DNA from 3 places in the Paenibacillus sp. 79R4 genome. Region 3 is predicted to be linked to each of the others. Evidence: riboswitches for the same ligand, from Rfam matches in the RefSeq annotation. Region 3 holds a riboswitch; each other region holds the start of a gene.
What was found. A riboswitch is a leader RNA that binds a small molecule or an ion and turns the genes downstream of it on or off. The one in region 3 is predicted to bind cobalamin.
Positions count from the first base shown of each region.

Region 1: another riboswitch for cobalamin. It lies ahead of DMN77_RS22845 (anaerobic ribonucleoside triphosphate reductase); the one in region 3 lies ahead of metE (5-methyltetrahydropteroyltriglutamate--homocysteine S-methyltransferase).
Region 2: another riboswitch for cobalamin. It lies ahead of DMN77_RS11570 (ABC transporter substrate-binding protein); the one in region 3 lies ahead of metE (5-methyltetrahydropteroyltriglutamate--homocysteine S-methyltransferase).

Region 1 covers NZ_QJOT01000026.1:36,236-43,610, forward strand. The annotation lists gene DMN77_RS22810 (Gx transporter family protein) at 1-96, opposite strand, end outside; gene DMN77_RS22815 (NusG domain II-containing protein) at 80-469, opposite strand; gene DMN77_RS22820 (FAD:protein FMN transferase) at 699-1,781, shown strand; gene DMN77_RS22825 (hypothetical protein) at 2,227-2,727, opposite strand; gene DMN77_RS22830 (hypothetical protein) at 2,927-3,487, opposite strand; tRNA gene DMN77_RS22835 (tRNA-Thr) at 3,683-3,755, opposite strand; gene DMN77_RS22840 (MTH1187 family thiamine-binding protein) at 3,835-4,134, opposite strand; cobalamin riboswitch at 4,641-4,865, shown strand; gene DMN77_RS22845 (anaerobic ribonucleoside triphosphate reductase) at 5,228-7,204, shown strand; gene nrdG (anaerobic ribonucleoside-triphosphate reductase activating protein) at 7,201-7,375, shown strand, end outside.
Region 2 covers NZ_QJOT01000007.1:86,649-94,023, forward strand. The annotation lists gene DMN77_RS11560 (ABC transporter permease) at 1-487, shown strand, start outside; gene DMN77_RS11565 (TRM11 family SAM-dependent methyltransferase) at 1,623-2,585, shown strand; cobalamin riboswitch at 2,718-2,927, shown strand; gene DMN77_RS11570 (ABC transporter substrate-binding protein) at 3,322-4,335, shown strand; gene DMN77_RS11575 (FecCD family ABC transporter permease) at 4,332-5,378, shown strand; gene DMN77_RS11580 (ABC transporter ATP-binding protein) at 5,384-6,163, shown strand; gene cobT (nicotinate-nucleotide--dimethylbenzimidazole phosphoribosyltransferase) at 6,284-7,363, shown strand; gene cobU (bifunctional adenosylcobinamide kinase/adenosylcobinamide-phosphate guanylyltransferase) at 7,360-7,375, shown strand, end outside.
Region 3 covers NZ_QJOT01000002.1:177,541-184,915, forward strand. The annotation lists gene DMN77_RS02805 (sensor histidine kinase) at 1-283, shown strand, start outside; gene DMN77_RS02810 (response regulator) at 258-893, shown strand; gene DMN77_RS02815 (enhanced serine sensitivity protein SseB C-terminal domain-containing protein) at 942-1,703, opposite strand; gene DMN77_RS02820 (hypothetical protein) at 1,693-1,944, opposite strand; gene DMN77_RS02825 (replication termination protein) at 2,305-2,667, shown strand; cobalamin riboswitch at 2,780-2,967, shown strand; gene metE (5-methyltetrahydropteroyltriglutamate--homocysteine S-methyltransferase) at 3,129-5,420, shown strand; gene DMN77_RS02835 (FMN-dependent NADH-azoreductase) at 5,574-6,200, shown strand; gene DMN77_RS02840 (aspartyl-phosphate phosphatase Spo0E family protein) at 6,360-6,500, opposite strand; gene DMN77_RS02845 (metal-dependent hydrolase) at 6,760-7,257, shown strand.

The DNA of each region.
Region 1 (7,375 bases), on a different contig from region 3:
TTCAACCAGGCTTAGAACAACAGCCACCGCAGCAAAGATTGCTACGATCACTGTTCTTTTAAGCGCGATATTAGATTGTTCATTTAACCGTTGCATCGATACCATCCTCCTCTGACGGGCCTTCGATCTCGACCATCAGTTTATGCGGAAGACAGATAATCGTACCTCCCGTCCGATCCACAAATCCGAAGGAAAGACATACTTTATCGGGGCAATCCGCATCGATCATTTCAATACCGTAATCATGAACTTTCAAAATATTAAGCCCATGTTCATTTTTCACTTCAATGGTTTGCTCTTCTTGAGTAAGAGTTACCTCTTTAAATAATTTCCCATCCACCGTAATTTTAGCAGTCCGAAGTTCGTTGTGATTTTTTTCACTTGCATCTCGATCGAACCATCGTGGAATAATAAAGGCCAAAGCAATAACTACAACTAATCCGATCAGCAGAAGATCTCCGCGTTTCATGTGCAACTCCTTATTTCCTTATTTTTTGATAATATAAATCTTAGATGAACTCATTATACATGTAACTTTCATCACAGAAGTGTGATAATTGTCTCATCCCTTGCCTTTTCACAAAAAAATCATTTAAAATTGAAGAGATTTTTAATTGTGAAAATTTGTACTTTTAGTACCGTGCCATTTCTGCTACAATCAAGGACGATAAAAGACAGGCAGAAAAGAGGTTAATCCGATGAATATGAAGAAAGCCGCTATTTTACTGGTAACGATGTCTCTCGCCGGTTCCCTGTTAGCAGGCTGCGGCAATTCGGGAAATAGCTCAGCTCCCGGTTCCAGCAGCGAGACGCAGGATCAAACCGTTGAACCTATGAAAGAAACCTACTTTATCTTTGATACGGTAGTTAATATCAAGATTTATGATCATCGGGCTACCAAGAAAAATCTCGATGAAATCGGAGAATTGCTCAAAGAGATCGACGGCCAGATCAGCAGAAATAACGAGAACAGCGAAATATACAAGGTGAATGCGAATGCTGGTATTGCTCCAGTACAAGTGTCCAAGGAGACTTTCGATCTTGTCGCCTACGCTGTCGATTATGCCAAGCGTTCGGAAGGATTGCTGGACCCAACGATCGGCAGGCTTGTCGCCCTGTGGAATATCGGCCATGAAGGCGCCCATGTCCCCGCTCCCGAGGATATCGCCGCCATGCAAAAGCTGTGCGACTATCATAAGCTGGAGCTGAATGAAGCCAAACACGAGCTGTACCTGACGGAAAAGGGCATGGATATCGACCTGGGTTCCTACGGCAAAGGCTACGCCGCTGACCGCGTATATGACTATTTAGCGGATCAAGGCTTCCATAGCGCGATTATCGACCTTGGCGGCAACGTTTTTGCCATGGGACAGAAGCCCGGAGGCAAGGATTGGAACATCGGCATCCAGGATCCTGATCAAGAGCGCGGCAAACCGATCGGCTTCGTTCCCGTGAATGATAAGACGGTTGTTACCGCGGGGATATACGAGCGTTACTTCATGGAAGACGGCAAAATGTACCCACATATCCTTGACCCCAAGACAGGCTATCCCGTCGATAACAACATCAGTAGCGTAACGATCATTACCGACCGTTCGACCGATGCTGATACGATGGATACCGCCCTCGTTCTTATGGGTGTAGAAAAAGGACTGAAGTTTGCCGAGAGCATTCCCAACACCGAGGTTCTGTTCATTACCAAAGACAAGAAGCTGTATGCTTCACCCGGATTTAAAAAGCTGTTGAACAAGACAAATGATAGCTACACCTATGCCAACTAAAACAAATGGGCTTACTTTAAGCCACTATCTGATTATACACTATCCCGGCGGTTCTTCTACACTGCCGGGAATTTTATATTTAATCGCCCCTCTCTAGACCGATTGCCTTGAGGTCATCTGTACGTTTCCATGCAAATCACTCCATCATACAATGCATTACCACTGAAGGGAGGAATTCAAGCATGTATTCACAACATTGCTGCCATCGTGAACCAAGACCCAAAGTTCGCTTCAAGAGAATTGTTAAAACTCAGGTAACTACGATCAAGTTTGTACCAAAAGTAAGCAAACACTGCCACGTTACTGTGGATCACGGAGTCGTTAGTCCTCGCCGTCGCCGTCATCACCACAACCATCATCACCATCATAAGAACTGCTGTAGAAGCTGTTGGTAAATTAGCAATTCATTAGCCCCTTCAAAAATTTGAAGGGGCTGCGCATCGGATTACCGACCTTGATCCTTATTGTTATCTGCCCTAGGGTTAGCAGATTTTATTTTATCGCATGCATTTATTATCCGCCTCTTGGCATTCGTTTCACGGCGTATGTAGGTCATAAAATTAAGAAATAGGATATATAGAGGATAGAGCAGCGCGGCCGCTATTACTAACAATCCCAATACAGGCGGTGGAGAATCAGCCCGATCCGTGATAGGGAATAGACGGCTAATCCCATACATAAACATCACTGCATACGGCAGCCAGAGTACGGCAGTCCAGAACCTTGCTCCCCCACTTTCTAATAAGCGGTTCGTCAGATAGTACATCAGAAATGAAGCAGCAAGCAGGATCACGATCATCGCCCAACCGATGATCCTATTCATCTGCGCCAAATCAACGCCAGCCACTCTTGCAAGCCGATACGGCTCCGCCATCAGTTCAATTTGTATGGCAAAATGAAGTCCATATAAAGCGCTTATACCGTTCAGTTTAAGAAATCTAATCATAAGACCTCCCAGGCAAAGCGATATACTTATACCTCTAACGTCAGCCAGCCCGTTAAAGTTACTCCTGTCTGGAGGTATCAAAGCGTCTTTAACCCCACGGGCATCACCTCCCTTCCGGGAGATTAACCGACCACTCTTTTAAGCCGTACTCATACACAAGCTATATTATAGAAAATATTTTCTCATCATTATTGATAATCTATTTCTTGGCATCTATCTTCTTTTGCAGCTCCGATATTTCCCGCTCTGCGGCGGTGATTCCTCCCCGGAGCTCCTTTAAGGTATCCTTGTTCTCCTTGAGCTCCTCTTCGAGCTGCTTCAGTCGACCCGTTGAGTTTTGTTTTGATTTCTCCTTCTCAATTTCTGCAACTAAGGTTGTTATCTTATCCTTTCTCAACGCTATATTTACTTCACAGCTGCTAATTACACCACGTAAATGATTAATCCGATTAGTCCATTCTAAAGTCTCATCGACTAATACATTGTCTTCCATTGGACTTTGTGAATCGGTCGGTTCGCCTACTAAGACCGTCTTCCCCTCCACGGTTAAAGGAACTCCGAATGTTGCAGCCATCGCTCTAACAGGTGCATAAACAATCCCACCTAACACGGCGCCCTCCGATATCAAGGTACCGTCTGTTTTTTTAATGGTATAAATCCCCTTTTGCACATTCATTCGAGACCTGATGGAGCTGGAGAGAACGGATGCAATCCCGAAGAGCAGTACTCCCACAACGACCCCGGCTATAAACTTCTTCATTTCAAACCTCCTGGAAAATTACTTCTTACTTTTAATTATCGCTCGTTTTGGTGCAAGTTATGATAGAGCCCGCAATGGTAAAACACCACTTCACTTGAGTAAAGGGTGGAAAAACGGTAGATCATAAGCTTTTTACGCAAAAAGGCACGGCCCCAGAGAACTTCGGATACCGTGCCACGCTTGAAAAAGTAAGGATGCTGATGAGAGGATTCGAACCACCGACCTACGCATTACGAGTGCGTTGCTCTACCTGCTGAGCTACATCAGCATAATCTCTTCGAATTTCAGAAACAAAAAATATTATACCGCTTTTTTGGAAAAATGCAACCACAAAGACTGGAAAATGATTAAAGCTTCTCGCGTACGGAGCGCAGCTTCTGCTCAGAGGAGCTCACTTTATCTCGGCGGTCATCGATCTTGATCGAGGTGGATACGCGCATCGCCCCAGATTGGAATGGTGCTTCATGAAGGGCCCGGATCGCGGTAAAGATATCCTCAAGCTGCCCCTCAATAATCGTGCTCATGGAGGTCAGTGTATATTGAATGCCGGTTTGCTTCTCCAACACGCGCTGCAGCTCGGCTACATATGAACTGAGACTGGTGCTTCCTGTACCAACGGGAATAACTGTTACTTCTGCTATCGCCATCTTCAAGACTTCCTTTCTATTCCATATTAATTCTATTCTAACCACAACCCCGGGTGAAATTCAAACTCCGATTCGCTGGATTTCTGCTCAGATCTTCTAACGAAACTACTGAACGCTATTGCCGCGAAAAAAAGCACAAATTCAATTTAACGAAACTACATATCGTTATTTGGGCTTGTACCTGCTGAAACCGACTATTTTGGGCCAAATAGCGATACCCAGTTTCGTTACATTTTTCAGTCCCGCTTTTTCGTCCAAATAACGTTATCCAGTTTCGTTAGAGACGGTTTCGTAGATGCCAGTCGAATCCCCTCCCTTCTCTCCAATAATCACTCATTCAAGCATCTGTGCAGTCCATAAAAGTTCACAATTTTTTTCGACCCCGACTCGCCGCATCACATCTGCTTTCTCCTGTTTTTCAGTTAATTTTCACTCGTCAATCCTTCTTATGACCTGTTTACAAACACAACATATTGGGCTATGATCAATTCCAGACAACCAAATATAGTATGAACAGGTGGTTCGGTGCATTTTATACTACCGGATCTTAAAAGGGAAGCGCGGTGCAAATCCGCTGCGGTCCCGCCACTGTGACCGGAAGCTTGGGAGGCTTCACAGCCTCTATAAGTGAGTGTTCAAAAAGGTCAGTTTTCAACACCGAGAAGGTTAGATGAAGCCAAAGGCAATAGGAGCGCGGCGCGGGCAATACCTGCGCAAGCACCGGAAAGCCCGGCTGAATTCAAGATTTGATACCGATGGCTGATCAAAAAGTGAACTTTTTGAACACACTCTACAAGCGATACAAGCGATTCGGCGGCAATATGCCACTGCGGGTAGGCAAGCCTGTGGGAAGGCGCCACTGAATAACCCGGAAGCCAGGAGACCTGCCTGTTTCAATGACACCGCTAATGACCTGCGAGGAATCAGGCAGGTGTCCGCTTGCAGCTGCTACATACTATTTCAGCTATACACTATCCGAGCACAGGAGTACTGTGTTTGATGGAGCGCAATCGGGCATTTTCGACCTTCAAGCAGGTTGGAAATGCTTTTTATATGTCTAGAATGTCTAGTAATTAGAGGGGAGCACTTAGTTATGGCTTTATTAAATCGAATTTATACGGATCAGGAGCAAATGCTGGATGAGGTGATTCATTTAGGGGAAGAAATTGTTGCCAGCTCCAACCTGGATGCACTGCGCGAGAATGCAAACCTGAACGGTGAGAGCTTCTCCGGCAAAATGAGCAAATTTGGCAGTGAGTACGCCAAATGGTATGCAAATCACTTTGTGATGCCTAACCATCTGGTACAAGCTATTCAAGACAATATCGTCTATGTGCATGACCTGGATCAATATGCCATCGGCACGACGAACTGCATCTTCATTCCATTTGATAAACTGCTCGCTCAAGGCTTTAACACCGGAAATGGCAGCGTTCGTCCGCCTAATTCGATCATGACAGCTATGGCGCTGGTGGCGATCATTTTCCAATCCCAGCAAAATGCCCAGTATGGCGGCGTCTCCTCCAATAAACTGGATCACGATCTGGCCCCTTATGTAAGGAAGTCGTTCGCGAAGTATTTCCGCAAAGGGCTTGGCTACTTTGAAGAAGGAGACGAGGCGGCGGACCTGGGTGAAATCTCCATGAGTCGCAGCGACCTTCAGGAGCAATATCCGAGAACTTTCAAATATGCCTCCAAGGAGACCGAATCAGAAACTTTACAGGCTGCGGAGAGCCTGATTCATAACTTGAATACGATGTCGAGCCGGGCGGGCGGACAAATCCCGTTCACCAGCATCAACTATGGGACCTGCACCTCTCCGGAGGGACAATTGGTCATCCAATCCCTGCTGAAGGCGACGATGCGCGGTCTGGGCAGCGGTGAGACACCGGTCTTCCCGATCCAAATTTTCAAATGCAAACAAGGGATCAATCAGGATAAAGAAGATCCGAACTATCATCTATTCCTGATGGCCGCAGAATGCTCGGCCAAACGACTGTATCCCAACTTCGCTAACCTGGATGCGCCGCTCAACCTGCAATACTATGACCCCACCAATCCGGATACGGAATTTGCAACCATGGGATGCCGCACTCGCGTATTAAGCGACCGCTTGGGACGCAACCATCTGTCCGGCAAAGGCAATCTGTCCTTTAATACAATTAATCTCGTCAAGCTTGGACTGGAGCACGGTATCGCGCTGGGACGGCGCAAAAAGGCCGATGAGCGCGGCTTCTACCGCGAGCTGAAGCATTATATGGATATCGCAACGGATGGCTTGCTGCACCGCTTCGAGATTCAGTCTCGCCAAAAGGCCAAAGCTTCCGATTTCATGATGCGCGAAGGCGTCTGGGAAGGTGGCGAGCAGCTCGCCCCTGACGATCAGGTTGGAGACCTGCTCAAGCACGGCAGCCTGTCGATCGGATTCATCGGGCTCGCGGAATGCATGAAGGCATTGTACGGCAAGCACCATGGCGAAGATGAGGAAGTATATCGCAAAGCTTATGACCTGATCTCTTATATGCGCAAATATTGCGACGAGCAGAGTGAGCGCCACAATCTGAATATTACGCTGTTCGCAACGCCTGCCGAAGGGCTGTCCGGCAAGTTTACCAAGCGTGACCGGGCTGTGTACGGCAAGGTGGCTGAAATTGTAGACCGTGAATACTATACCAATTCGTTCCACATCCCGGTGTACTATACCATAAGTGCAGCGAAGAAAATTGAGTTGGAAGCCCCGTTCCATGATCTTTGCAACGCCGGCGCTATCTCTTATATCGAGCTGGATGGGAATGCTCGCAATAATCCGGCTGCATTCATCAACATTGTAAAATTTGCGTTATCCAAGCAAGTCAGCTATTTCAGCATTAACCATCCGATTGACCGCTGCACATCCTGCGGCTATGAGGGGATTATCGGAGCTACCTGCCCTTCCTGCGGTCAGCATGAGAATGATGTGCATATCCGTCGCCTGCGCCGGGTAACAGGCTACTTGACCGGAGACTATCAGACCCGCTTCAACGCCGCTAAACAGGCAGAGGTTCGGGATCGGGTGAAACACGGGATATGAACATCTGCGGTTATTACCCGGAATCAATAAATGAAGGCGAAGGCCTGCGCGCCTCCATCTTCATCAGCGGATGCCGCCACCGTTGTCCGGGCTGCTTCAGCCCGGCTACGTGGAACTTCAATTATGGAGAACCATTTACAGAAGAACGGCAGGCAGAGATTATCTCGGATA
Region 2 (7,375 bases), on a different contig from region 3:
TTTTATCCGGTTCATTCCGCCGATCGCTTTTATTACTTTGTTCCTCGTCTGGTTCGGAATCGGCGAGCAATCCAAGATCGCTCTGATTCTATATGCGACTCTATTTATCGTCATTATGAACACCTTGACCGGGGTGCTGGCCGTTGAAGAGGATAAGATCCGCGCAGCCCGCAGTATGGGGGCATCCGAATGGCAGATCGTCCGCTATGTCATCATTCCGGCAACCGCGCCGTATATGTTCACCGGTGTACGCCTAGCCATGGGCACCTCCTATATGGCCATTGTCGGGGCAGAGATGATTGCCTCGAACGAAGGCGTAGGCTTCCTGATCTGGAACTCGCGCTTATTCTTCCGGACAGACTGGATTTTCGTTGGTCTGATCAGTCTGGGCCTGATGGGCTTTATAACCGATCGCCTGTTTGGCCTGTTCGGCCGCAAAGTGCTGGGTCGTTATGGCGTGATCAGCTTAGCGCCTGTGCGCCGATAGGCAGATATTTATAGAAGAGTTATAAGAAGAGGTCTCGTAACTTGCGTTACGCGGCCTCTTCTTATGCGTCTATGGAGTCCTTTTTCGCACTGCGCGCAGGGGACTGCGCGCGGTCCTTTGCTGCATGACGGTGGTCGGTCGACCCCACGGTTTGCCTTATCAGCTTATTGGATTAGCTGTTGGGTGTTATCTGTTGAGTTATTAGCTTTTGGGCCGTTAGATTGCTGGGCGGTAGGGCAGCAGGGCTGTGGGACTGTTGGCTTGTTGAATCTATAAATTTATGGATGGTTGGCCTGTCGGATCGCTGGATCGTTAGACTATCGGCTTGTGGGCTGGTTGGATCATTGATTTGTTAGATTGTTGAATTGATAGATTGTAGGACTGCCGGTTAGTTGGTTAATTGAATTGATAGATTGCAGGACTGTTGGTTAGTTGGTTAGTTGACTTGTTGGCTTGTTAGATAGTCGGATTGCTGACTTGTTGGGTTGTGGGATTGTCGGACTGCTGGTTGTCGGATATCAGATTGTTCTAACGGAACTCACAGCCTCTATTTCCCCTAATTTGACCCCTATTAAATTGTAACGGAAAGGGGTTCCGCTATTTGTTGATAAAACAATCAATTTCGTAGAAATTCCCCCTAATAAGGTCGCTCATTTCCGTTAGATTTTCTAAAATCGCTTTTTTGTTCAAATAGCGCACCTCATTTCCGTTAGGTTCTTAGGACAAAGAGCAGATACTCAAGGAACCACCTAATATATGCGCTCAACTACGATTATCTTATCGAGATTCGAAGGTTACAGCGTATGAGGCCATCGCGGAGGCAGGTTATAGATTTTAACAATGTACAGATACCTATGATCGATCTCATACATGAGCCCTGTTTACAGCTTATCTTATTAAAATTCAAGAGTTACAGTGTATGAGGCTCTTGCAAGGGAAATCCAGCCTTTAACAAGGAGAAGAAACCTATGGACGACCTTATAAGTGCGCTCAATTACGATTATCTTATCGAGATTCGAATGTTACAGCGTATGAGGCCATCGCGGGTTAGTCTCTAGCTTTTCTTTTTGCGGGGAAAAGGGGTATGATGGTGCTCTGAGGAATTCAATTGGTCAAAAGAGGAATGAGAGATTTGATGCAGCAAATGGAGAGTTCCAGCCGATATATTTACCCTTTTGCCTGTCATGAGACAGAGCGTGATCTGTGCAGGATGGAGCTTCAGGCGCTATTTGGATATGCTGTTGATCCTGTTGGACCGTATCCATTTGTGGATACGTCCATTGTAATCGATCCGAGCCGCAGTCCTTATCTGTCGCTGAGGATGGATGTATGGATTAGCGAGGTTTCTTGGGAGGAACTGCTGCGGCAGGCAGCTGAGCTGGAGCTTCAGGATAGGACATTTAAAGTAAAATATATCAAAAATGGTGATCCGCGCAGCTTTGACGAGCAGCGGCAGATGGAGCGTCAGGTTGGGAGTGTGATTCGCGGCAAGGCGGAGATGCGTACGCCGGATCTGATCTATGGCTTGCTCTCTCATCACGGGCGCTGGACGCTGGGGGTCTGTCATCCGGCACGTTCAGTCTGGCTGGAGCATAAGCATAAGCCGCAAAATTACTCGACAGGACTCAGCACCGCAGTTGCTCGCGCATTAGTTAATATCGCGGCTCCTCAACCGGATGGCTTGCGGTTGATCGATCCCTGCTGCGGCATGGGCAATGTGCTGATCGAGGCGTTGTCGATGGGGATCGACATGGTCGGTCGGGATATTAATCCGCTGGCGATTAAGGGCGCACGTGTGAATTTGCACCATTTTGGCTATGAGTCGAAAGGCTTGGTAGAGATCGGTGATATGAACGACATAACTGAACATTACGACGCCGCGGTTCTTGATATGCCCTATAATCTCTGTTCGGTGCTTCCACGAGATGAACGGATTAGGATGCTTACGAGTCTGAAGCGAATTAGCATCCGTTCGGTGATTGTCTCTTCAGAGCCGCTTGAGGAGGAGATTCGCGAGGCCGGTCTGACGGTAATGGATCAAGGGAAAATCTTGAAAGGTTCATTTATTCGCAATGTATGGCTGTGCAGGAGCGAGTGAGGGGGGTTAAGGCCATCTTAATGCAGAATTGCTGCAGTAGATAGAGCTATATGAACGGCTCTGGATATTGTGTTCAATCTTCTTTTCCCCTATAATCCAATAGAGAAGATAGCCTTGCTTCGAGCTGATTAATTGAATAAAAATACTTGCTGGTCCTGAGTTAGCGGCGCATGACGCCATACGCTCGGGTGAAAAGGGAAGCCGGTGCAAGTCCGGCGCGGTCCCGCCACTGTAAACAGGAACGAAGCCTAATTTGCCACTGTCAGCGCTCAAGTTGATGGGAAGGCGGGCTTCAAGTCTTAACCTGTAAGTCAGGAGACCTGCCGCGAGTATATGAGACGGTCCTTCGAGGAAAGGATGGCGTTCTGCTAAGCTAAAGATGCTGATCTGCGTATGGAGGTTACTTGTTCTGTCCGGATCAGACATAATACTTTGTAGACGTAACCCATCCTATCGGATCGGGTTTTCTTTTTGTTGTAGTAGTTTCAAAAAGTCCGCTTTTGATCAGAAATTAAAAAATCCTGCCGGAAGCAGGAGCCTCGGTGCTGAAAGGCGACCTTTTTGAACACCACTTGCAAGGACTCCAAGCATAAGCAATGGCGTGCAAGAACAAAAGCAAGAACAAAAGCAAGAACAAAAGCAAGAACAAAAGCAAGAACAAAAGCAAGAACAAAAGCAAGAACAAAAGCAAGAACAAAAGCAAGAACAAAAAATTATTCAAAAGGAGAGGGAAAACTTGAAGAACTGGAGAAAAATATGGGCGGCCGCCCTACTGACGCTCGTCATTATGGTCGTTGCAGGATGTGGCACCAATGATTCAACGAATAATGCTGCGAACGGGGCGGCAAATAACAGCACGAATCAGGCTGTTGAACAGAGCAACAATAGCGGAAATGCAGGGGAAGCACAGCATACGGCCTACCCGCTTACGGTAAAGGATGATTTCGGCACGGAGGTTACATTTGACGCGGCTCCGCAGAAGATTGTCTCCTTGTCTCCTTCGGAAACGGAAGGTTTGTTCGCAATCGGTCTGGACGAGCAGATTGTCGGCGTCTCCGATAATGATGATTACCCGGAAGCCGCGTTGTCCAAGCCGAAGATGGGCGGCTTCCAAGTTAATGTAGAATCCGTTGTAGCGGCTGAACCGGATCTTGTCGTTGTAACAGGGACGATGATCAAGGAAGAGACGATCAAGAGCTTGACTGATCTCGGGATTAAAGTATTTAAATCCAATCCGAAGACAGTGAATAACGTAATGGACCATATTAAGATGATTGGACAAATTACGGATCATCAAGCTGAGGCGGAGCAAGTTGTAAAGCAGATGCAGGATGAGCTGAACCAAGTAACAGAAGCCGTAAAATCGGTTAAAGAAGAAGATAAGAAAAAAGTATATATCGAGTTCTCGCCAGGCTGGACTGTTGGTAAAGGCGAGTTTATGGACGAGATGATTACGCTCGCCGGAGGCGTTAACGTTGCTTCCGATATAGAAGGCTGGAGCCAGATCAACGAAGAGAATATCATCAAGGCAAATCCTGATGTGATTCTGTATGCCAAGAGCGTAATTGAAAATGACAAGACCTTGGCCGAGATTGTAAAAGGACGCAGCGGCTGGGATCAAATTACGGCTGTGAAAAATGATCAGGTTATCGGACTGGATGATAATTTGCTTAGCCGTCCGGGCCCACGCGTAACGCAAGGACTGATTGAAGTGGCCAAAGCGATCTATCCGGAATTGATGCAGCCATGAGGACGAAGCTGGCCGGATACGGAATCATAGGTCTTGCTTTGCTCGCAATCACCGTCTTGATCTGTATCGGGGTTGGCTCGGTATATTTGCCGGCCGGAGAGATTATCGCCATTCTCGCGCATCATATTCCGTGGGTTGGCGATCATATTACTCCGGATTGGAGCATGGCTTCTGAACAGATTGTTATGAAGGTTCGCCTTCCGCGAGTGATGCTGGGCCTGCTGGTCGGCGCTTCGCTCGCGGTAGCGGGCTCTGCTTTTCAGGGAGTACTGCGCAATCCGCTCTCCGATCCATTTACACTTGGCGTGTCATCGGGCTCAGCGCTAGGGGCCGCAGTATTAATCTTTCTTGGCTGGCAGTACTCCGTAATCGGAGTGTTCACACTGCCGGCTGTTGCATTTTTAACAGGATCTTTAACGTTATGGATCGTGATGTGGCTGGCTCGGGAGAACGGGAAAATACCGATCGAGAATTTGATTCTATCAGGCGTTGTGATGCAGTCTTTCCTCGGGGCTGTCGTCTCCTTTCTGACAGCGATGTCGAAGAAGACGGTGAATGAAATTTTATATTGGACGATGGGCTCCTTAAGCTTGCGAGGATGGTCGTATACGGCCATCCTGCTGCCATATTTGGCGCTGGGGTTCATTTATCTCTGGAGTCGGGCCAGGACGCTGAATTTGCTCGCGCTTGGCGAGCGACAAGCCACCCATACGGGACTCAATGTGGAATTTACCAAGTTATCGGTGTTGTTCGTGGCCACGCTGCTCACGGCAGCGGCTGTCTCGGTATCCGGAGTGATTGGCTTTGTCGGCCTGGTCGTACCGCATATTATTCGCCTGATTACGGGTCCTGATTATCGCCTGATTATTCCGCTCTCCGCGCTTGGCGGGGGCATCTTCATGATGTGGAGCGATCTGGCAGCGCGTTCGCTGCTGGCGCCAATCGAGATACCGTTGGGAATTGTCACAGCCTTCGTAGGGGCGCCTTTCTTCGCTTACTTGCTGTATCGCAAGAAGAAGGAAAGAGAGGTGGAGATGCGTTGATTGAAGTGCGGCATATTGATAAATCATATGGAAGTTTGTCCGTACTTGAGGATATAAACTGGCGGGTCCAACGCGGGCAGTTCTGGGGCATCATCGGTCCAAATGGCAGCGGGAAATCAACGTTGATCAGCCTCTTGTCCGGAGTAGAGAAGCCGAACCGCGGCGAGATCAGCCTGGATGGCAGGCTGATTGCCGAATACGGGCGCAAGGAGCTGTCGCGCAAGCTGGCGGTTTTGCAGCAGGATGGGCTTCCGGCAGTAGCCTATCCTGTCCGGGAAGTGATTGAGATGGGGCGGTTTCCGTTCCAGAATTGGCGCGGCAGAGAAGATAGTGAAGCCGCTCGGCAACTAATGGACGGTATTATGGATAAGCTTGAGCTGAATGCTCTGGCTCATCGGCCGCTTCATGTATTAAGCGGCGGACAGCGGCAGCGGGTGGCCTTGGGCAAAGTGATGGCCCAGCAGCCTGAGATCGTCCTGCTCGATGAGCCAACGACTTATCTGGATATCCGACATCAGACACAGTTTATGGAGCTGGTCGCCAGCTGGCAGCGTGAAGCGGGCTTGACGGTCGTATCGGTCATGCATGATCTCAATCTGGCCGCGCTGTATTGCGACCATTTGCTTGTGCTTCATCAGGGGAAAATTGTGTCAGAAGGTTCACCTGCGGAAATTATTAATTCTGAATTGATTGAAGCGGTATTTCAGGTGCAGTCTCATATCGTTGCTCACCCCGATCACGGAGAGCCCCAGTTATTGCTGCGTAAGGAAACTAGTAGTGAATGATAGAGCATCTAAACTGGTGAACAGGTCATCGCTAGTTCATATTTTGCAGCAGGATCTTGCAATATTAGTGATATAGTTATGGTATAGTCGCATATCACGCATCAGGAAGGGGATATACACATGAATCATTTAATCGCACAAGTTATCGATAAAATCTCAGCTCCGGACGAGGCTGCTTCAGCAGCTGCGGCAGAGCATCTCGATCAGTTAACCAAGCCGCCGGGGAGCCTCGGGAAGCTGGAGAATCTGGCCGTGAAGCTAGCGGGAATTACCGGGAAGGTACATCCCGATTTATCCAAGCGTTCTGTCATCGTTATGGCTGCTGATCATGGTGTGTGCGAGGAAGGCATCAGTGCTTTTCCAGCGGAGGTAACTCCGCAGATGGTACATAACTTCCTGGCCGGTGGAGCAGCAGTGAATGTGCTGGCTCGTCAAGCCGGAGCCGAGGTGATGTGCGTGGACATCGGAGTAAATGCCAAATTGTCACACCCGGAGCTTGTTATGAAGAAGATCCGCTATGGGACAGCGAATATGGCCAAAGGTCCGGCGATGAGCCGTGAGGAAGCGGAAGCGGCCGTACTGGCGGGAATCGATACGGTGGAGGCGGCAGTAGCCAACGGATCAAGATTGTTCGTGACCGGCGAGATGGGGATCGGTAATACCACGGCCAGTGCGGCAGTGATGAGCGTGTTGACCGGAAAATCGCCGCAGGAATGCGTTGGCCGGGGAACGGGTCTTAATGACGAACGCCTTCAGCATAAGATTGCTGTCGTCCAGAAGGCAATTGATGTTAACCAGCCGGATATGAACGATCCGCTGGATGTACTATCCAAGATTGGCGGGCTCGAAATCGCCGGCCTGACCGGGGTGATTCTGGCTGCCGCTGCCCACCATTGTCCGGTCGTCATTGACGGATTTATCTCCAGTGCAGCGGCATTAATTGCGCAGCGCCTTGCCCCAGAGGCTGCGCATTATATGATCGCCTCGCATGCTTCGCATGAACAGGGGCATGAGCAGCTGCTTGGTGAGCTGGGGCTTGCCCCGATGCTGCATCTGGACATGCGATTGGGCGAAGGGACTGGCGGCGTATTGGCGCTGCATCTGATTGATGCGATCTGCCGTGTAATGTCGGAGATGGCGACCTTCGAGAGTGCCGGGGTTTCTACAGGCGAAGGGACTGGGCCGGAGGCATCCGTATGATCATTACGGTGA
Region 3 (7,375 bases):
TTGTATCCGGGAGGCGATCGTGAACGCCAGCAAGCATGCCGCTGTGCAGGAGATCTTTGTGCAGGGAAGAGAACTGGAAGCAGCTTTTCAAGTGAGCATTATCGACCGGGGGAATGGCTTTACAGTAGGAGAACTATCGCCGGAGCGGTATGGACTGCGGATCATTAAGCAGCGAGCCGAGCAGATGTGTTGGAACTTGACCGTAGAGTCGATGTCGGGAGAAACCTGTATTATGATCCAAGGAGGATATAGAAACCATGAGAACACGCGTATTGATCGTTGATGATCATCCTCACGCCCGCGAGGCGATTAGTGACATCCTTTCGGAGGATGAGAGCTTTGAAATCATCGGATTTGCGGAGAGCGGGGAGGAGGCAGTCTTACAGACGGAAATGTGGATGCCAGATCTTATTCTCCTAGACATTCATCTCCCCGGTCAGGACGGACTTGCAACGACGAGGGAGATCAAGCTGAAGTTTCCGTATGTGAAAATTGTGCTTGTCACCGTTTCCGATAATGTGGCTTATCTATTTGAGGCATTGAAGCAGGGCGCGCAGGGCTATTTGCTGAAAAATCTTGAGCCGGGCATTTGGCTCGAATACCTTCGCGCAGTGGCTAGTGAAGAAGCGCCGATGACAAGTGAGCTGGCTTTACGTATTTTACAGGAGTTTTCGTTGCAGAAGCCGGACCAGACCGGTCACCATCCCCTCACGAATCGTGAACGTGAGATACTCGATTGGGTTGCCCGAGGGATGACGAACCGGGAGATTGCCAAGGCACTCGACATTTCCGATCAGACGGTAAAAAATCATCTGAAGAACATTATGCACAAGCTGCATCTGGAGAATCGGGTACAGTTGACGCGTTACGCGATGGAGCAAGGGTGGATCTAGAGCGGGCCTGTAGCCTCAGCGAAACGGGTATTACACGCATAAGGAATACTAGAACAGCCCAAAAACTCTTTTTTTGTAAAAAGGCTTAACATTGGACTTAAAATAATCTTCCAATCCCGAGGATCCATCCAACTGAATAAATGTAACGGGTGGGTCAGGAACATGTACGGAATTTGCCACCATACCCGCTTTAGCTACAATCTCATCTATGTTGCCATTTGCTTCAAGAGCAATGAGTGTGTGTGGCTTCTCATCCACCTGTGGATTGAAGAAATGCGCATGATACGCGAGCCTTACTTCTTTCATATCCGCAAATAGTTTGCCTAGCGCTTCAAGAAGCTCTTTGGGATTAACGGCCGGTTGTCCGATCATAACCTCAGTCTCTTGCTGAACTTCATATTGCTGGGAAGAGGCAAAAATAGATCCATCTAAAATGGACGCTATTTCTGCTGCCGTAAATTCTTTTCCATAGCTCGAAGTTGGATTTAGAAATACATCAGCACCACGCGTTAATTGAAAGAAATCCACAGCATTCATTGAACAATACTGAACTTCCTGGTCAATGGTCTCCTGTAAACGGCGTAATGAAGTGAAGATCGGTATATATTGCTTCTGGTTGATTTCAATATTTAACAACTGGATCGATGAACCTTCTTGTAGAACTCCTTCGTACGTCTCATGTTCACTACCGTATTGAATGGTGTAAATATTGGAGCCCATCAGTTCCTTGTAAAAATCATTTCGGGCAGAGGGGGTGGTTGCGGCCTTCACTAAAATATCCTCAAGCGTATTCTCCGGTTCAAACGTCATGATTATTATCACTCCAATCGCGATATGAGCTATAGATGAGTTTCCTGTTTTTGATCTCGCTTACCACTTTATCGTAGTTTTCTTTCCACTCGTCATAAGTATCAAATTCTTCCTTGGTAATGGGGTAATACTCGGGAACATCGCAGATCCCTGTAAGGATTTCAAAGGCGTATTGCTCTCCGAAAATGCCCGCGCTTGAATAAGGACCTTCCTTAAGCCTTTTATAGTTCCAGCGGTTCACAATTCCACAGCTCCCTTTCGTTTAAAGACGATGTGTCAACTTTAAACAATTATATTGATTTTACTCTTTTTCCTACAAAAGTTTAAGCTTCCAAACTCCTAGTTTTTTATTTCACAACCGGTTATCTTGCCCCAGAGTGGGGAATCAAGGCGGGATAACAACCTCCTTATAATATAATTTCAGTATATGAAAAATTCATAATAGGAAGATCAAATTCATGCTGCTTAGTTACTTTTACTTTAACTGCTCTCCATACAACGCTCTAGCAACGTTAATTCCACTTAAAAAGGACCATTAGGTCCATTATTGTGAAAAATTCATATGTTCGATATACTGGAAACAAAAGGGAGGTGACCGCCCATGGCTTTTATGATTGCCCAGCGGGCTTACATTAAGTTATACCTGATTACGAAGGTGGAGCAGCGTCGCGGGTATGGGTATCAGATGCTGGAGGAAATGAAGGAGGAATTCCAGCCGTTTGGGTACGTGCCTCCGCTAAGCGAGATTTACCGGGCGTTGCATGAGCTGGTGCAGGAGGGAGTTCTGTATCGGACCAAGCAGCTGAAGGGAAATGATCCGAGCGTGGATTTTCAGGAAATCGTGCTGTACCATTTTACGGAAGAGGGACGGGATAAGGCCAAGCTTTACAAGAAGCAGGTAAAGACCGACCTCGATCGCTGTATTGGCATGCTGCAAAAGGCGGTTCAGGACAATTATAACTAGTTATAGTTAATTCCGATAAGACTACTGATTGTATCGTGTCGCGAAGCCATGTATGATGATATTTAAGAATAAATCGAGTTCAAAAAAGGCGAATTTTGAGCGCCCTCTCAACTTAATATTTGTGGGAATAGGTGCTTCTGTTGGGAGCTTAAAAGGGAAGTCCGGTGCAAGGCCGGCGCGGTCCCGCCACTGTAACAGAGGAGTCCGTTGCGATTCTTGCCACTGATGAACCCCATCGGGAAGGCAGCAGGAAGACGTTGAATCTGGAGCCAGGAGACCTGCCTATTCTGACAACACTGCATTACCTACGGGAGATAGGGAGGTGTTAAAGATTACTGCCATTGTATATCTATACAGAGGTTTCTCTTTAGCATTGCTTAAAGGGGGCCTCTTTTTATTTAAACTGGACTGGATTTATAAACGTGTATTCCATCAAACATTATTTATGGAGGTTGATTGAATTGGGTAAAATCGTAAGCGGTAATCTTGGGTATCCCAGAATCGGACGAAATCGGGAATGGAAAAAAGCAATTGAGGCTTATTGGGCAGGGCAAATCGCGGAGCCTGAACTGCGGGAACGACTAACCGCGATCCGCCTGGACAATTTGCGTACGCAGCAAAGCAAAGGAATCGATGTTATTCCGGTCGGTGAGTTTACTTATTATGATCATGTGCTGGATACGGCGGTAATGTTCGGATTAATTCCGGCACGATTCGAATATGCCGACGGGGCGGTACCGCTAGACACTTATTATGCTATCGCCAGAGGAAATAAACAGGCAGCGGCCAGCGAGATGACCAAGTGGTTTAATACAAATTACCACTATATTGTACCTGAGCTGGGTGACAGAGAGCCGAAGCTGACTGTAAATTATCCGCTGGAGGCGTACCGGGAAGCGAAGCAAGCCCTGCAAATGGAAGGCAGACCCGTATTGCTTGGTTTGTATACGTTCCTGAAATTGTCCAAAGGATATGCGGAGGGTGAGTTCAGTGCTTGGGTCGACAAGCTGCTGCCGCTCTATATTCAGGTGCTGCGCGAGCTTGCGGCAGAAGGCGCAGCCTGGGTACAAATCGATGAACCAGCTCTCGTAACGGAGCTAGCCGCTGAGGATATCCAGCAGCTTCATTTGATTTACAAGACGATCGCTCAGGAAGTACCGGGAATCTCCATCATGCTGCAAACCTACTTCGCTGCAGTATCCGGATATCAGCAAGTGATTGCTCTGCCGGTACAGGGGATTGGCTTGGATTTTGTTCACGGTCTGGAGGGCAATCTTGCCGCGCTGCGTGAATTTGGCTATCCGGCAGGCAAGGTGCTTGGAGCCGGGGTTATCGATGGACGCAACATTTGGCGCGGTGATCTGAAAGCGGCGAGGCAGCTGCTGGATGAGATTGTAGAGCTGGCTCCACAGGCAGAAAAGGTGATCGTACAGCCCGCGAGCAGCCTGCTGCATGTACCGGTCAGTCTGCAGGGGGAGACGGAGCTGGAACCGCTGTTGAAGGATGCACTGGCCTTTGCGGAAGAGAAGCTGGATGAAGTCGCCAGTCTCAAGGAATCGTTCAGCAGCTTGTCCATCCCTGCCTTATTCGCGGAGAATGAGCAGTCCATTCAGGCATTGTCTGCTGCCCCGGTCCGTAATCGTCATCATGTTCGCAGTAGTGTGGAGCAGGCGTTGCAGCAGCCCGCGGTGCGGAAGAACGAATTCACCACACGCAGAGTGAAGCAGGAGCAGAAATGGCAGCTGCCGTTGCTTCCTACGACGACCATCGGCAGCTTCCCGCAGACCAAGGAAGTGCGCTCGGCACGGCAGAAATGGCGCAAAGGCGAATGGACCACGGAGCAATACGATCAATATATTCAATCTGAAATTGATAAATGGATCCAAATTCAGGAAGATATCGGTTTGGATGTACTCGTGCACGGAGAGTTCGAACGTACGGACATGGTTGAATTTTTCGGCGAGAAGCTGCCTGGATTTGCTTTTACGCGTGGGGGATGGGTTCAGTCCTATGGGACGCGCTGCGTGAAGCCGCCGATTATTTACGGGGATGTGGAATTCGGTCAGCCGATGACTGTAAAAGAGACACAATATGCGCAATCGCTGACACCGAAGCCGGTTAAAGGTATGTTGACCGGACCGATCACTATATTGAACTGGTCCTTTGTACGGACGGATATCCCGCGGAAGCATGTTGCGTATCAAATCGCCCTTGCCTTGCGTAAGGAAGTAGAAGCTCTGGAAAGAGCCGGGATCGAGATGATTCAGGTGGATGAGCCTGCCCTGCGGGAAGGGTTGCCTCTAAAACGGGAGGACTGGCAGGAATATCTGGATTGGTCGGTCAATGCTTTCCGGATTTCTACAAGCTCGGTGCAGGATACGACGCAAATTCATACCCATATGTGCTACTGTGAATTCCAGGACATCATCGATTCGATCCAGGCTCTGGATGCCGATGTAATCCCGATCGAGACATCACGCAGCCATGGAGAACTGATCAGCAGCTTCGAGGAACATACTTATCCGCTTGGCATCGGCCTTGGCGTCTATGATATTCATAGTCCAAGGGTTCCTTCCAAGGAAGAGATGTTGTCCTTGATCGAACGGGCACTCGAGGTATTAGATCCACAATTATTTTGGATTAATCCCGATTGTGGACTGAAGACAAGGGGACAGGAGGAAACTGTCGCAGCTTTGTCACATATGGTGTCAGCGGCAGAAACCTATAGAGAGAAAGTAATTTCACGTTCTTAAATGGAAAATAATGAAGGTGTGACAAAAGCTACAGAAAATTTTCTAGAAACTGCAATTGACAAATCACCTTGGGTAATTTACTATGTTAACGATATCTCTAGAGAAAAAGTTAGTAGATAGGAAACTAGTAAATTCACCAGGAGGAACCATAAAATGGCTAAAGTATTATTTGTTAAAGCTAACAACCGTCCGGTTGAGCAATCCGCAACAGTAAAATTGTATGAAAGCTTCTTGCAATCCTATAAGGAAAATCATCCTGGGGATGAAATTTCCGAAGTGAACGTATTTGAAGCGAACCTTCCGTATTATGACAACGACATCATTAACGGAGGATACAAACTGGCTAACGGATTCGAAGCAACTCCGGAAGAAGTAAAGGCTGTTGAACTTGCGAACTCATACCTTGATCAATTCCTGAACGCAGACAAAGTGGTATTTGCGTTCCCATTGTGGAACTTCACCATTCCTGCACAACTTCTGACTTACCTGTTCTATTTGAATCAAGCAGGCAAGACTTTCAAATATACTCCAGAAGGCGCTGTAGGCCTGGTTGGCGACAAGAAAGTAGCATTGTTGCACGCTCGTGGCGGTGTATACTCCGAAGGACCAATGGCTTCTTTGGAAATGTCCTTGAATTATGTAGCTAATACGCTGGCATTCTGGGGAATTAAGAACACGGAGAATGTGATCGTTGAAGGCCATAATCAATTCCCGGATCGCGCCGATGAGATTATTCAGGACGGCATCCAACGTGCCGCCGACCTTGCTGCTCGCTTCTAATTTTATTTAGTTAGCATCTGATTGCTCAATTCACCGAATATAAAATGGGCTATCCCGACTAATCTATGATTAGCGGGGTAGCTTTTTTTATGAGTTTAATAGAAAGTATAGCGGTGAAGTGATAAAGGAGCCGCATTATAAGCGGCTCCTCTGAATCCATTACTTGTTGTTCTTGTGATACTCGTTGAGTAATTGATCAAGCTTTTGGCTCAGAATTACGATTTTCCGGTCGGTCAGCTTGCGTGTAGAAAGTTTATTTAATTCCAACCGAAGTTCTTCAATCCTGCGGATTAACTCCAACGTCGAACAACCCCTGAAATTAGAATATCTATGTTATACGTCCGCTGTGCACTGGCGACCGTCGTGCGGAATCCCTACTTTCGCCTGCTCCGCCCCAGGCGTAAAGTGGTAAGTAATCATTTCTCTATCCGAATGGGCAGCTCCTCCTTAACAGATAAAAAATGTAAGTAAAAGTCGTATCACGGCAAAATATGAAACTATTTCGTTCTTTTTTTGCTATAATAGCGAATACAGCTTAGAGATACGGAGGAATTAGAGAATGCTTCAGAAGACACATACTTTAGCAGGGCTAGTCGCGGCCGAATGCGTCATCATCTACTACAATCAGCCGCTTCTATCCTGGGAATCGGGAGCAGCGCTGCTCATTGGATGTCTGGTAGGCCCGCTAGCGGATATTGATAAGAGAGGATCAACGATGGCCAAGATTCTGCTGCCGCTGTCATGGCTGCTGCAAATCTTGCGCGTTAAGCACCGCACTTTGACACATTCCCTGCTGTTCCTGGTGTTGTTAGGCTATCTGTTGACTCCATTGCCTGACTTCTATTATTGGACGATCATCGCCGCTTATGCCTCGCATCCGCTCATTGATCTTCTGAATGATCAAGGGGTTGCTCTACTCTGGCCATTGAACCGGAAATTCCGCTTTTTGCCGAAGCCGGTCGCGATCGATACAGGATCTATGCAGGAGATCATTTTCAGAACGACATTAGCTGTACTGGCTATTATTTTACCGTTCGCACAGTGGGACTCATTTTGAGTCTTTTTTTTATTGGTGCTTCATTATAAAATGGAGTTTACTTTATGTATGTTCATGTTTAAGTCAGACTTTCAGCATTGAAGCTCATGTTTTTTTGCGATATGCGTTTTTTCAAAAC